Regions from separate parts of the Leptolyngbya sp. GGD genome, predicted to be linked through region 1. Evidence: predicted binding sites of a transcription regulator. Region 1 holds the regulator's gene; each other region holds the start of a gene.

Evidence for each region. The regulator NtcA, encoded in region 1, controls nitrogen genes in cyanobacteria. The targets are predictions, from matches to a motif close to TTTGTANNNNNNNNTACAAA.
Region 2: OU814_RS20665 (ammonium transporter) is a predicted target of NtcA. The motif match lies at 1,984-2,003, and genes of this name have one in related genera.
Region 3: OU814_RS22315 (BMP family ABC transporter substrate-binding protein) is a predicted target of NtcA. The motif match lies at 2,606-2,625, and genes of this name have one in related genera.

Annotation. Positions count from the first base shown of each region.
Region 1 is NZ_JAPQKE010000001.1:656,492-660,645, forward strand. Features, by position in the region: gene OU814_RS03125 (DUF3146 family protein) at 1-134, shown strand, start outside; gene OU814_RS03130 (resolvase) at 148-579, opposite strand; gene OU814_RS03135 (DUF3084 domain-containing protein) at 614-2,011, opposite strand; gene ntcA (global nitrogen regulator NtcA) at 2,131-2,802, opposite strand; gene fabI (enoyl-ACP reductase FabI) at 3,242-4,042, shown strand; gene OU814_RS03150 (vWA domain-containing protein) at 4,067-4,154, shown strand, end outside.
Region 2 is NZ_JAPQKE010000004.1:310,663-314,816, forward strand. Features, by position in the region: gene OU814_RS20660 (ammonium transporter) at 105-1,673, shown strand; gene OU814_RS20665 (ammonium transporter) at 2,009-3,415, shown strand; gene OU814_RS20670 (hypothetical protein) at 3,565-3,714, opposite strand; gene petN (cytochrome b6-f complex subunit PetN) at 3,782-3,871, opposite strand; gene OU814_RS20680 (hypothetical protein) at 3,959-4,154, shown strand, end outside.
Region 3 is NZ_JAPQKE010000005.1:94,522-98,675, forward strand. Features, by position in the region: gene OU814_RS22300 (sensor histidine kinase) at 1-718, shown strand, start outside; gene OU814_RS22305 (formamidase) at 876-1,898, shown strand; gene biuH (biuret amidohydrolase) at 1,902-2,582, shown strand; gene OU814_RS22315 (BMP family ABC transporter substrate-binding protein) at 2,683-3,864, shown strand; gene OU814_RS22320 (sensor histidine kinase) at 4,036-4,154, shown strand, end outside.

The DNA.
Region 1 (4,154 bases):
GCGGATTGCTGAACATTCAGCCTTCGCTCGGACGAGCCTTGATTAAGGAACCGCTAGGGAGATTTTTGGAAGCGAAAGATTATCAGCTTGAACCGGGTGGGGATTATTCGTTTACGATTCGGGCGGAGTTGTGAACTCCCCCACTCCCTACTCCCCTACTCCTCCACTCACCAACCGCCCCAAATACCGCTCAATCAACAAAATTGCCACAATGTCATCAATCGGTCGCGGCGGCGTTCTCATCCCTTCAGGAATCAGCCGCGTTAGCCCTTTCGGTGGATACATTTGCCAATAGCGATCGCGCGCCTCTAGCGAACTATTGCGCTCATCGACGGTGATAATTCGCATCGGCTCACTAAGATCAGTCTCTAACTTCTGTCGCCAGGTTTTAGAAGAAGTCTGATCACCCATGACCAACAGCGAAATCGGAAACTGACTCCTCAGAGATGCGATCGTCGAAATCGTCTCTTCAGACGAGATCACTTGATGATAATAAATTCGGCGATCGACTCCCATCACTGCGACTCCGCATTTTTGTCGCCCTGGATCAAATCCCAGAATAACGGGCTGTTCCGCCATACTCACCTCTTGCCGTTGTTCTGTCTACAGATTGCTAATTCGATGCCCGCAGCACAACCTGCCCATCCTGCACCGCTACTAATTCTATTTTGAGCGGTCCCGCTGTGTAAGTCACATCCGATGCAACTGCCCGCAATTCAATCGAATTCGGATAGCGGCGAAGCTGATCGATAAAAGATCCCAGACTCAACAGTTTCTCAACCTCTAGTCTGTCATTCATCACCCCTGCGACACGGGCACGGGCATTAGAAGCTGCAATTAGGTCTTGTAAGGTTTTCTGAAAATCCTGGGGGGACAGTTTAGACGGTTCCAGCGTTTGAGTCGCGATCGTATCTCCTGCTAAAAAGACAACCTGATTCGGCACCGCACTCATATTCACGACAACGCCTCGGTCGTCACCGAGAACATAATTTGCCCCGGCTTGCACCCGCACCAGATAATCTTTACCATCTTGAATTTGCTGAATGAGGTTTTGCACTTCCGCAATCGGGATTTGCACAATTTGCTGATTGTTCTGCCCCAGGCGAAGCGACTCGATCGCGGTCTGATTTGCCAATTGCAGTAATTGATCGACCGCTGCTTTGGCTCCACCTTGTTCGACGACGCGCACAACGCCTGAAGACAGCACTTGTGTCCGAAAAATTGCCAGATCACCTCGGCGAATCTGTTCCACATCTTGCTGAATCTGCTGAACGGCTGCCACGAGAAAAGCTCTCTGCTGTTCCAGGGTTTTCAATTCTGCTTCGCGTTGAGCAATGACTTGATCGCGCTCATTAATTTCGCGATCGCGCTTTTCAATCAGGGCAGTTCGTTCCGCAATTTGCGCATCTCGTTCCGCAATTTGGGCTTTCACCTGATCCCGTTGTTCAATTAACGCCTGCTGCTCAGATTCCAGCTGATTGATTTCGTTGCGGAGCGAAAGTGCTTGCTGAGAAACTGTTTCTAGCTGATTGCGGGTGAGATCTCGCTGCGCTTCTGTCCTGCGAAGTTGGGCATCGGTTTCTCGTTGTCGAGCGACTGAAACTTGAAGATTGGCATTGAGGCGCTTGAGATATTCCTCAATTTGGGCACGTTCCGATCGCGCTTGCTCTAGATCTTTCTCAACCTCAGCTTTTCGCTGATCTGTGGTTTTGAGATCAGCCGTGACTTTATCGAGGTCACGATTTGTCGCCCGCAAATCGGCTTGAATTCGCCCGAAGTTCAACACCATCTCTCGAAAGGTGCGACTGGCAAGCAGTAAAACGCCTAACGTAGAGGCAGAAATCAGCGTGCCCGTCAAAATCGTCACGACAACTGCTGTTTGTTTGGGACGGAGATTGAACAAGCTGAGGCGGGCTTTTCCCACGCGCGTTCCTAAGCGATCGCCGACTGTCGCGATCACCCCTCCTAACACCAACACCACCAAAATTAGAATTAGCCCGACATCGGACATGACGCTCCCACAAACCCCTAGACATACTGCACTCTAAGGGCACTTTCAGACTTTGCCTTTCATTATGACTGCTCGCTCTATGATTCGCGTGAGTCACTCAGGACTGAATTCTAATCGAATTAGGTAAATTGTTGACTAAGCGTTACCGGATTATGAACGGTTATTTTTTTCTTGTGAATTGAGATCATTTTGTCCTGACGCAAATCGCCCAGTAAGCGGGTGACTGTGACGCGAGTCGAGCCGATTGCTTCAGCGATCGCTTGGTGAGACAGTTTGAGATCAATCATGATCCCCTCTTGTGAGGGCACACCAAAGTCACGACACAGAATCAGGAGGAAACTAACAAGACGCGATCCCATATCTCGGTGCGCCAGCGTTTCGATCATCATTTCAGTTTGTAAGATTCTCGACGACAAGCCTTTCAGCATCAGCATCGAGAGTTCGGGATTGTCTTTGAGCGCTTTTTCAACTTGTTCGATCGGAACAGACAGCAATTCGACAGGGGTGAAGGCAACTGCGTGATAAAAGCGATCGGCACGTTGTCCTGTGATCAGAGAAAGCACCCCGAACACACTATTTTCTCGAAGCAGCGCGACGGTAATTTCTTCTCCTGCCTCGTACACCCGTGAGAGTTTAACCGCACCCTTGACGAGAAAGTAGACCCGCTCCGCCGGATCGCCCGGAAAGAAGATGGTCTTACCGCGTTCAAACGTCTCTACAACAGGAGGATATGCTCCCCCTCCAATCTGACGAAACATCGCTGCAAGCGGTTTATCCTTGGTCACTACCATTTCTTTCCTTGTCGTATCGAGTGAAGCTGGGAAGTCTAACAGTCTATGTAAGCAATCGATGACTTTAGACCACTAAAACTGAGTCTATGATCTGTTTTAGTGTCGTAAACTACAATTTCGCTTTGATCTTCAGAAAACTCAGTAAATTCTCTAAGAAGAAGGCGCAATTTCGAGTCGATCTACTGGAATCTTCTGGGCAGACCCAATAATTTCCACAGATCATACCGTGAAAGCACGAATATTCTAGGGCGAGGCATTAAGGAATCATGAAGGATTCCGAACCAGAATCAGAGAGGATTCGCTGGCAGAAAAACCGAACTGAGAAATGACGCAATTCGATTCTCGATCCGCCAAGCTTGGGACGATCGCGTCAGCGAAGAGCAGTTCGAGAGGGATCCCTTTCTGCTATCCTCATAAATGCTTTACACGGTAGAAGACCATGCTAGACCTGACTGGAAAGAACGCACTTGTAACGGGAATCGCGAACAACCGCTCGATCGCATGGGGCATCGCTCAGCAGCTACACAAAGCAGGCGCAAATATTGGCATCACCTATCTACCGGATGCAACCGGCAAAGCGGAAAAGAAAGTTGCCGACTTGACCGAGCCGCTCAATCCCAGTTTGTTCTTGCCTTTGAACGTGCAAGATGACGCACAGATTGAGAGCGCATTCAATACCGTGAAAGACAAATGGGGCAAGTTGGATATTCTGATCCACTGTCTCGCATTTGCTAGCAAAGATGATTTATCCGGCGATTTCTCCAAAACGTCGCGCGCGGGTTATTCGCTGGCGTTGGATATCAGTTCTTACTCGCTGGTGCAACTAGCTGGAGCCGCAAAACCTCTAATGAGCGAAGGCGGTAGTATCGTGACGCTGACTTACCTCGGTGGTGTGAAAGTCATCCCGAACTATAACGTCATGGGAATTGCCAAGGCAGCATTGGAAATGAACGTGCGCTACCTCGCAAATGAGTTAGGGCAGAACAATATTCGAGTCAATGCGATTTCAGCAGGTCCGATTCGGACATTGGCTTCCTCGGCAGTCGGTGGCATTCTCGATATGATTCACCACGTTGAAGAAGTTGCGCCGTTACGTCGAACTGTGACGCAGATCGAAGTCGGGAATACCGCAGCATTTCTCTGTAGTGACTTATCAAGCGGGATCACGGGTCAGGTGATCTACGTCGATGCAGGCTACGAAATTATGGGGATGACGGGATCGAAGCCCAGTGCTGGATAGCAATTAGACGATAGGAGATGTGCCGTGCCCAATTTTGAAACTTTGCAAAATCGAGACTACACCTTGATTTTGGATAAAAGTGGCAGTATGTCTACCAATGATCAAATTGGGG
Region 2 (4,154 bases), on a different contig from region 1:
CATTGCCCGACTGCAAGACAACTTTTACTTGCTGGAATGGTGTAACGCTCTCATGCCAGCAGGTCAATTTCGCATTGGTTTATTTACATTAGGAATTTCGTGTCATGGTGTTAAGAGCATCGTTGAAGCAAAAATCGCAAGTTCGCAAGCGGAAGCCTGCCTTGCTTAAATCCTGGGAAGCACTGCTCAGAACAGTGAGCAAGTTGTCTCTCGGTTGGCAAATGTCAATTCCGATCACAGTCGCGATCGTTGGACTTTGGAGCTATGCGGCTGTTGCCCAAACCCCACCTACTGTTGAAAGTGTTGCGACTGCAACCGCAGACCTAAAAATTGGTCTAGATACCATGTGGGTAATGATTGCAGGATGCCTAGTGTTCTTCATGAATGCGGGCTTCTGTATGCTCGAAACTGGCATGTGCCGACAGAAAAATGCGGTAAACGTGCTTGCGAAAAACTTGATTGTCTTTGCGCTGTCTACAGTGGCATTTTGGGCGATCGGGTTTGGCTTGATGTTCAGTAACGGAAACGGCTGGATTGGCGCAAGCGGCGGATTTTTCTTAACGGGTACAGACAGCAGCCCAGTAACAGGTGACGCTTACCAAGGAATCTTCAAAGCCATTAGCTGGGCAGGCGTTCCTCTGGCTGCGAAGTTCTTCTTCCAGTTGGTGTTTGCTGGAACAGCAGCGACGATCGTGTCGGGTGCTGTTGCTGAGCGGATCAAATTCATCGACTTCTTGCTGTTTAGCTTACTGTTGGTTGGGATTGCTTACCCCATTACAGGTCACTGGATCTGGGGCGGTGGCTGGCTAGCAACTCTCGGATTCTACGATTTTGCAGGTTCGACGGTCGTACACGCAGTTGGGGGTTGGGCGGCTCTGATGGGCGCTTCTTTCCTCGGTGCAAGAATTGGTAAATACAATGCAGATGGTTCTGCAAATGCGATTCCGCCTCACAATCTCAGTATTGCAACCTTGGGTGCTTTGATTCTCTGGTTGGGTTGGTTCGGATTTAACCCCGGCTCAACGATGAGCGTTGGGAATGGTTCTTTGATTGCTCATATTGCTTTGACAACGAACACAGGTGGCGCATTTGGTGCGATCGCGGCAACGGTAGTTGCATGGGCAATTTTAGGCAAGCCTGACTTGACGATGACCATCAATGGTCTGCTGGCTGGATTGGTCGCTGTTACAGCACCCTGTGCTTGGATTAGCGTTCCTTCTTCTGCGATCATCGGTGCGATTGGCGGTATTTTAGTTGTATTCGCCGTTGGGTTCTTTGATAAGTTGAAAATCGATGACCCAGTAGGTGCGATCGCAGTTCACTTAGTGAACGGTGTCTGGGGAACGCTGGCGCTCGGATTATTCAGCCAAGCTGATGCTTTTGGTGCAACTCCTGCTCCCAAAGCTGGATTGCTGTTTGGTGGCGGTATTGAGCAGTTTTGGTATCAGCTGGTTGGAGTCTTATCAGTAGGCGGCTTTACAGTCTTGGTTTCCAGCATCTTCTGGATTTTGCTGAAGTCTACTTTGGGTATCCGTGTGACCTCTGAAGAAGAACTGGAAGGTTTGGATATCAGCGAGCACGGTATGGAAGCTTATGCAGGATTTGCTAAGGAAAGTGCTTTTGGCTCTTCTAGTAACTACCCCAGCAGTTCATCTGAACCGACCAAGTATTAATGACTTGAAAGGTCTAATCTAAGATTCTGCGAAGAGCGCTCTCCAATTTGGAGAGCGCTCTTTTTGCACTTTGTTAAGTCCGATGAATCTATTAGGAATTCACATAATCTTTTAAGAAACATCCTCCCTAGTGATGAAACTTAGGGTCTGCTGGGATTAAGGCTTTCTCGATCGCAAAAGTGTAATTTCAATTACAGAATGAGCCTTTCAATTTTGGTGCAATCCAATAGCAATCATTCGGATTTCCAATGGTTTCTGTATTTACAGCCTAACGGAAGTCTGAAGATGAGTTCTTTATTGGCGTTGAAGGTTTGAAGCCAGTGTTGAAAAAAATCATGTGGACAGCGCTCACCACGATCGCGCTGTTTAGTATTCCGTTGATGGGTACTGCTCTTGCTGAGCCTGTGACGGCTGAAGCTGCAAAAGCTGCCGCCGATCAGGCAGCTAGCCAAGCTGATACAGCCTTTATGTTGATTTCGGCTGCCCTCGTGCTGCTGATGACTCCGGGTTTAGCGTTTTTCTATGGCGGTTTTGTTCGGTCTCGGAATGTTCTCAATACCATGATGATGAGCTTTATTCTCATGGGTATTGTTGGAACCAGTTGGATTCTGTGGGGTTATAGTCTTTCGTTTGCACCTGGAACTCCGTTTATCGGCGGGCTACAGTGGTTGTTCTTGAACGGTGTGGGTCTAGAAACGACAGGATATCTAGCGGGCAGCCAGCCCGATGCGGTTGTTTCCTATGCCGGAACGATCCCGCACCAAACGTTCATGATTTATCAGGCGATGTTTGCCATTATCACGCCTGCTTTGATTTCGGGTGCGATCGTTGAACGGATTAGCTTCAAAGCTTATTTCTGGTTCATTGTGTTATGGTCTGGAATTTTGTATCCGATTTTCGCTCACATGGTTTGGGCGAAAGGCGGATTTTTGGGCTTATATGGTGGCTTGGGTGCTTTGGACTTTGCAGGCGGAACCGTTGTTCACATCAGTTCTGGTGTGTCAGCACTGGTTGCAGCTTGGGTCTTAGGTCCGCGCAAAACGTACCCCAATCAGCCTGCTGCACCGCATAACGTTCCTTACATTTTGTTAGGAGCTGGATTGCTGTGGTTTGGGTGGTTTGGCTTTAATGGCGGCAGTGCTTTAGCCTCTGGCTCATTAGCGACAGTTGCATTCGTGGCAACGACAACTTCTGCCTCAGCAGCAGGTTTAGTCTGGGTGATTTTGGAATGGATCTTACGTGGCAAGCCGACCGCCGTTGGGATTGCCACAGGCGCAGTTGCTGGATTAGTTGGAATTACTCCGGCTGCGGGATTTGTGACTCCCGTTGCAGCTTTGCTGATTGGGGCAATCACTGCAACGGCTTGCTTCTTTGCTGTGAGTTTGAAAGCGAAGCTCCAGTTTGATGATTCGCTGGATACATTCCCAGTGCATGGTGTGGGTGGAACAATTGGTGCGATCTTAACTGGTATTTTTGCGACTAAAGCAGTCAACTCGGCTGGTGCAGATGGGTTGCTGGCAGGGAATGCAACCCAGGTGTTGACGCAGATTGAAGCGGTAGCCATCACTTATGTCTTGGCAGCGCTAGGAACGATCGTGATTCTGAAAGTCCTGAGCGCAGTCTTTGGTGGATTGCGAGTCCACCCAGATGCTGAGTTTCAGGGTGTAGATATTCATGAGCATGGTGAAGAAGGCTACGGTGAAGAGGTTACCGCAGGGTTCATGATGACTCGAGTTGAATAAGATGCGGTTACAGGGATGATTTACTTAAAAGGCTCTAGGAGTTGAAATCCTAGAGCCTTTTGATATGCGGTAGCAACTCGCTTTGCTAGTGTGCAGCTTTTGTCCTCTCTGTCCCCGATTTGGGAGCTTTGAAGTCAATTGAGGGTGTGTTAGCGTCGTTTGCTCGTTGGTTTTTTCTCTTGTTCGCGACGGCGACGATCGCGCCAATCTGCAATGGTGATATAGCCAACGCCACCAGTGATGGCTATGAGAAGACCAAACGCGACAAGCACCAGTGTGTTAAAAACTGTAAATTCCACGATCGGATCTCAAAGTTCTAGATTTTCAGTGCCCGCAGCGTGTTGACCACGGGCTGGAAACTAGGCATTAGAAGCCATTGCGTCCCCAAACGACCATTGCGATCGAGAAGGTAAAAACGGATAAAAGCGCGACCCAACCAAGTGACAAAATATCCATGATAAAAACGGGCGGTACAAAGGATGATAAATCTAATAATAAGGCAAAACGGGCTAGCGACTGGGGAACTGGGATCTAGAGATTGACATGCAACACTTAAAGCTGAGCTGGGAAGAACGAGTCGAGTCGTTGAAAGCAGGATTGCTTTCGGCAGGTTCGGTTGCGTTGATTTTTCCGTTGATTGCGTTATTGAATGATTTTTTGGTCAGCCGCTATCCCAGTGTTTCGATGAACTACTGGATTAGCGGCGCGATCGCGCTGTTTGCAGGGTTATTATTTGGGG
Region 3 (4,154 bases), on a different contig from region 1:
TTTGGCGAACATGTCACACGAGTTGCGCACTCCACTGACTTCGATTTTGGGCTTTTCGTCGATTTTGCAAAAACAAATCTTCGGCGGTCTGAATTCAAAACAACAGATTTACATTCATCAGATCTATCAAAGCGGTCAGCATTTGCTAGGCTTGATCAATGATGTCTTAGACTTGTCGAAAGTCGAGGCAGGACAGTTGCGCTTAGAACTCGCGCCGCTCGTCGTCGATGAAATTTGCGAGAAAACCTTGGGGTTTGTCAGCGAACAGGCTCGCATAAAAAATTTGACCGTGAACTATGAGATCCAGCCGGATCTAGAACCCTTGATGGCAGACGAATTGCGGCTGCGCCAGATGCTACTGAACTTGCTCTCGAATGCGATTAAGTTCTCGAACGAAGATCATGAAATCGGACTGAGCGTGAAACTCAATGGCGAGTTTCTAGATTTCACCGTTTGGGATCAAGGGATTGGAATTGCAGAAGACAAACAGCATCTCTTGTTCAAACCCTTTCAGCAGGTCGATGGCTCATTGTCTCGTAAGCACGAAGGCACAGGTTTAGGGTTAGCGTTGACCAAGAAACTCGCTGAACTTCACGCTGGAACGGTGCTCATGCACTCGAAGGAAGGAGAAGGAAGTCAGTTTACGATTCGCTTACCGATGAATCTTCAGCATCCGGCAACGGTTGGAACGATTGCGATCGAACCCAATCGTCGCTGATTCAAATATCCGTTCGGCATTCTGCGTCTTAGGGGTGGAGCGATCGCGCAAACTGTGCGAATCGATGGAACGGAGCAAAACGGTATTCCAAAGTACGAATCGCCCTCAACCAAATGTGATAAAGCTGACAATCAGTTGAGTCTTGAGGGCAAAGTGCATGAGTGGTTTAGGTGGATTGAATAAATCTCCAAAGGGTGTTGTATTGGGACTGGTGCAGCTACAGCTTCCAAATGTTGTCACGCCCGACGATCTTGCGGCTCAGACCGATCGCATTTGCCAAATGGTCAGCAAAGCCCGTCGTAATATGCCCAGTATGGATTTAGTCGTCTTTCCAGAGTATTCCCTACACGGACTCTCGATGGACACAAATCCAAAAATTATGTGCCGAATCGATGGTCCAGAAGTTCAAGCCTTCCAAGCCGCCTGCCGAGAAAATCGCATTTGGGGATGCTTCTCGATCATGGAGTACAACCCACACGGCAATCCCTACAATAGCGGCATCATTATCGACGACCAAGGCGAATTGAAACTCTACTACCGGAAACTGCATCCTTGGGTTCCGGTTGAGCCTTGGGAACCTGGAAATCTAGGAATTCCGGTCTGTGAAGGACCGAATGGCAGCACGCTCGCGTTAATTATCTGCCACGACGGCATGTTCCCAGAAATGGCGCGCGAATGTGCTTACAAGGGTGCGGAAATCATGATTCGTACCGCAGGATATACCGCTCCAATCCGCCACAGTTGGCAAATTACCAACCAGGCGAATGCGTTTTGTAATCTGATCTACACCGCATCTGTGTGTATGTGCGGCACAGATGGCACATTTGACTCGATGGGCGAAGGTATGTTTGTCAATTTCGACGGAATGCCATTAGTGATGGGCAGCCATCGACCGGATGAAATTATCACAGCCGAATTGCGTCCCGATCTGGTGCGAGAAGCTCGGAGACACTGGAGCGTCGAAAACAATATTTACCAATTTGGGCATCGCGGCTATGTCGCGGTGAAAGGCGGAGCACAGGATTGCCCCTACACCTACATGAAAGACTTGGTGAATGAATCGTATCGCCTGCCTTGGGAAGATGAAGTGATTCACACCGATGGCACAAGCTGCGGATTTGACGCGCCAACGCGATCGTATCAAGGCGAAGAATTACCAACTTCAGTCACCAGAGGTTAAATCATGGGACGGTATGTAGAGGCTGAGCCTTATCAATATCCATTCAATGGCGATTTACGCCCTGAGAATACGGCTCTGATTGTGATTGATATGCAGACAGATTTCTGCGGTAAGGGCGGTTATGTGGACAAGATGGGCTATGACCTGTCTCTGACGCGCGCCCCGATCGAACCGATTCGGAACCTCCTCAAAGTGATGCGAGACCTGAATTACACAATTCTGCACACTCGCGAAGGACATCGCCCGGATCTCTCAGATTTGCCAGAAAATAAACGCTGGCGATCGCAACAAATCGGAGCCGGAATTGGCGATCCAGGACCTTGTGGGCGAATTTTGGTTCGAGGAGAGTCAGGTTGGGAGATTATTCCTGAACTCGCTCCATTACCCGGAGAAGTGATCATTGATAAACCCGGAAAAGGATCATTTTATGCCACTGATCTCGATTTGGTTTTGCACCGTAAAGGCATACAAAACTTGATCCTGTCCGGCATTACCACTGATGTCTGTGTGCATACAACCATGAGAGATGCCAACGATCGAGGATATGAATGTTTGTTACTGTCCGATTGTACGGGTGCAACGGACTATGGCAACCATCTAGCCGCGCTGAACATGGTCAAAATGCAGGGCGGTGTGTTTGGGGCGGTTGCCGATTCGACAGCATTGATTTCTGCGATCGCGTGAGCCTCTGCTCAGGCATCGCAAGATACGTGTTGAACAATACAAAAGCGAGCAGAAAAATCGATTTCAATACGATGGCAATTAACTTCTGTGAGGAGGAACGATGAGCAGTCAGGATTCACCGCGATCGCGCATTTCCCGCCGCCAAGTCATACGCGGATTGTTAGCGACTGGGGCATTTGGTGCAACTTCAAAGCTCTGGGTTGGCTGTACCCCAGCGAACGATTCTTCAACATCCAGTAGCAGCCCCGCCGCAGGCAAAGAACTTGTAATGGGGTTTATCTACGTCGGTCCTAAAGACGATTTTGGCTATAATCAAGCCCACTTCCAGGGAAAAGAAGGTGTCCAAGGTGTGAAAGTCGTCGATCAAGCCAGCGTGCCTGAAACGACCGAAGTACAAGAAGCAATGCGGAACATGATCGAGCAGGACAAAGCAACCGTTCTGTTTCCCACCTCATTCGGCTATTTTGACCCGCATATTCTTAAACTCGCCACCGATTATCCAGAAGTACAATTTTTCCACTGTGGCGCAATGTATGATGCAGCCAAGCATCCCAAAAATGTCGGCAGCTATTTTGGTTACATTGATGAAGCGCAGTATGTTGCAGGCGTGGTTGCCGGGCATATGAGCAAAACCGGAAAGTTAGGTTTTGTGGCAGCAAAACCAATTCCACAAGTGCTTCGCAACATCAATAGTTTTACCCTGGGAGCGCGAAGCGTTAAGCCAACAATTACAACCCAGGTGATTTTTACCGGGGACTGGTCTTTGCCAGTAAAAGAAGCGGAAGCGACCAACAGTTTGATTGACCAAGGGGCAGATGTGATTACTTGCCATGTAGACAGTCCGAAAGTTGTGATAGAAACGGCAGAGAAACGCGGGGCGTTTACGTCTGGCTATCACGCCAATCAGGCAGCACTTGCGCCGAAAGGCTATCTGACGGGTGCAGAGTGGGATTGGACGAAGGTGTATTCCGATTACGTCAAGATGATTCAAGAAGGTAAAACCTTGATGAATGGAGGGATTCCGCATTTGCTGCGCGGCGGATATAAGGATGGATTTGTGAAGATTTCGGCATTTGGACCGGCGGTGTCTGAGACTGCGAAGAAGGACGCCGAAGCCGCGAGGGACAAAATGAAGGCGGGTTCGCTAGTCATTTACAAAGGCGGACTCAAAGATAATACGGGTAAAGAGGTTGTCCCTGCTGGAAAAGACTATGCGACAACTGCGATCGAGCTTGAATCGATGAACTGGCTCGTAGAAGGGGTCGTTGGTAAAACGGCTTAGCAGTCTCGCTCAAGCTAGAGATTTGTTAGATCTGCGACGTTTCTAGAAAAAATGAGATCCTGATACTAAATTGGTTTGATTTGGTTACAAATCAATTCGGTGTCAGGATTTCGAGTGCAATGGGTGAAGTCGTTTAGAGTGATAAAGACTTTCTTTTTGCAATCCAGAACGATGAGTTGGATGAATTTGGTTTGGCTAGCTGGCGGCTTGGGAATTGGATTTGTGGGGGGTTGGTGGGCGAAGCGATCGTCTAAAGTCGCATCCTCTACTCTCGATCGCACATTGGAATT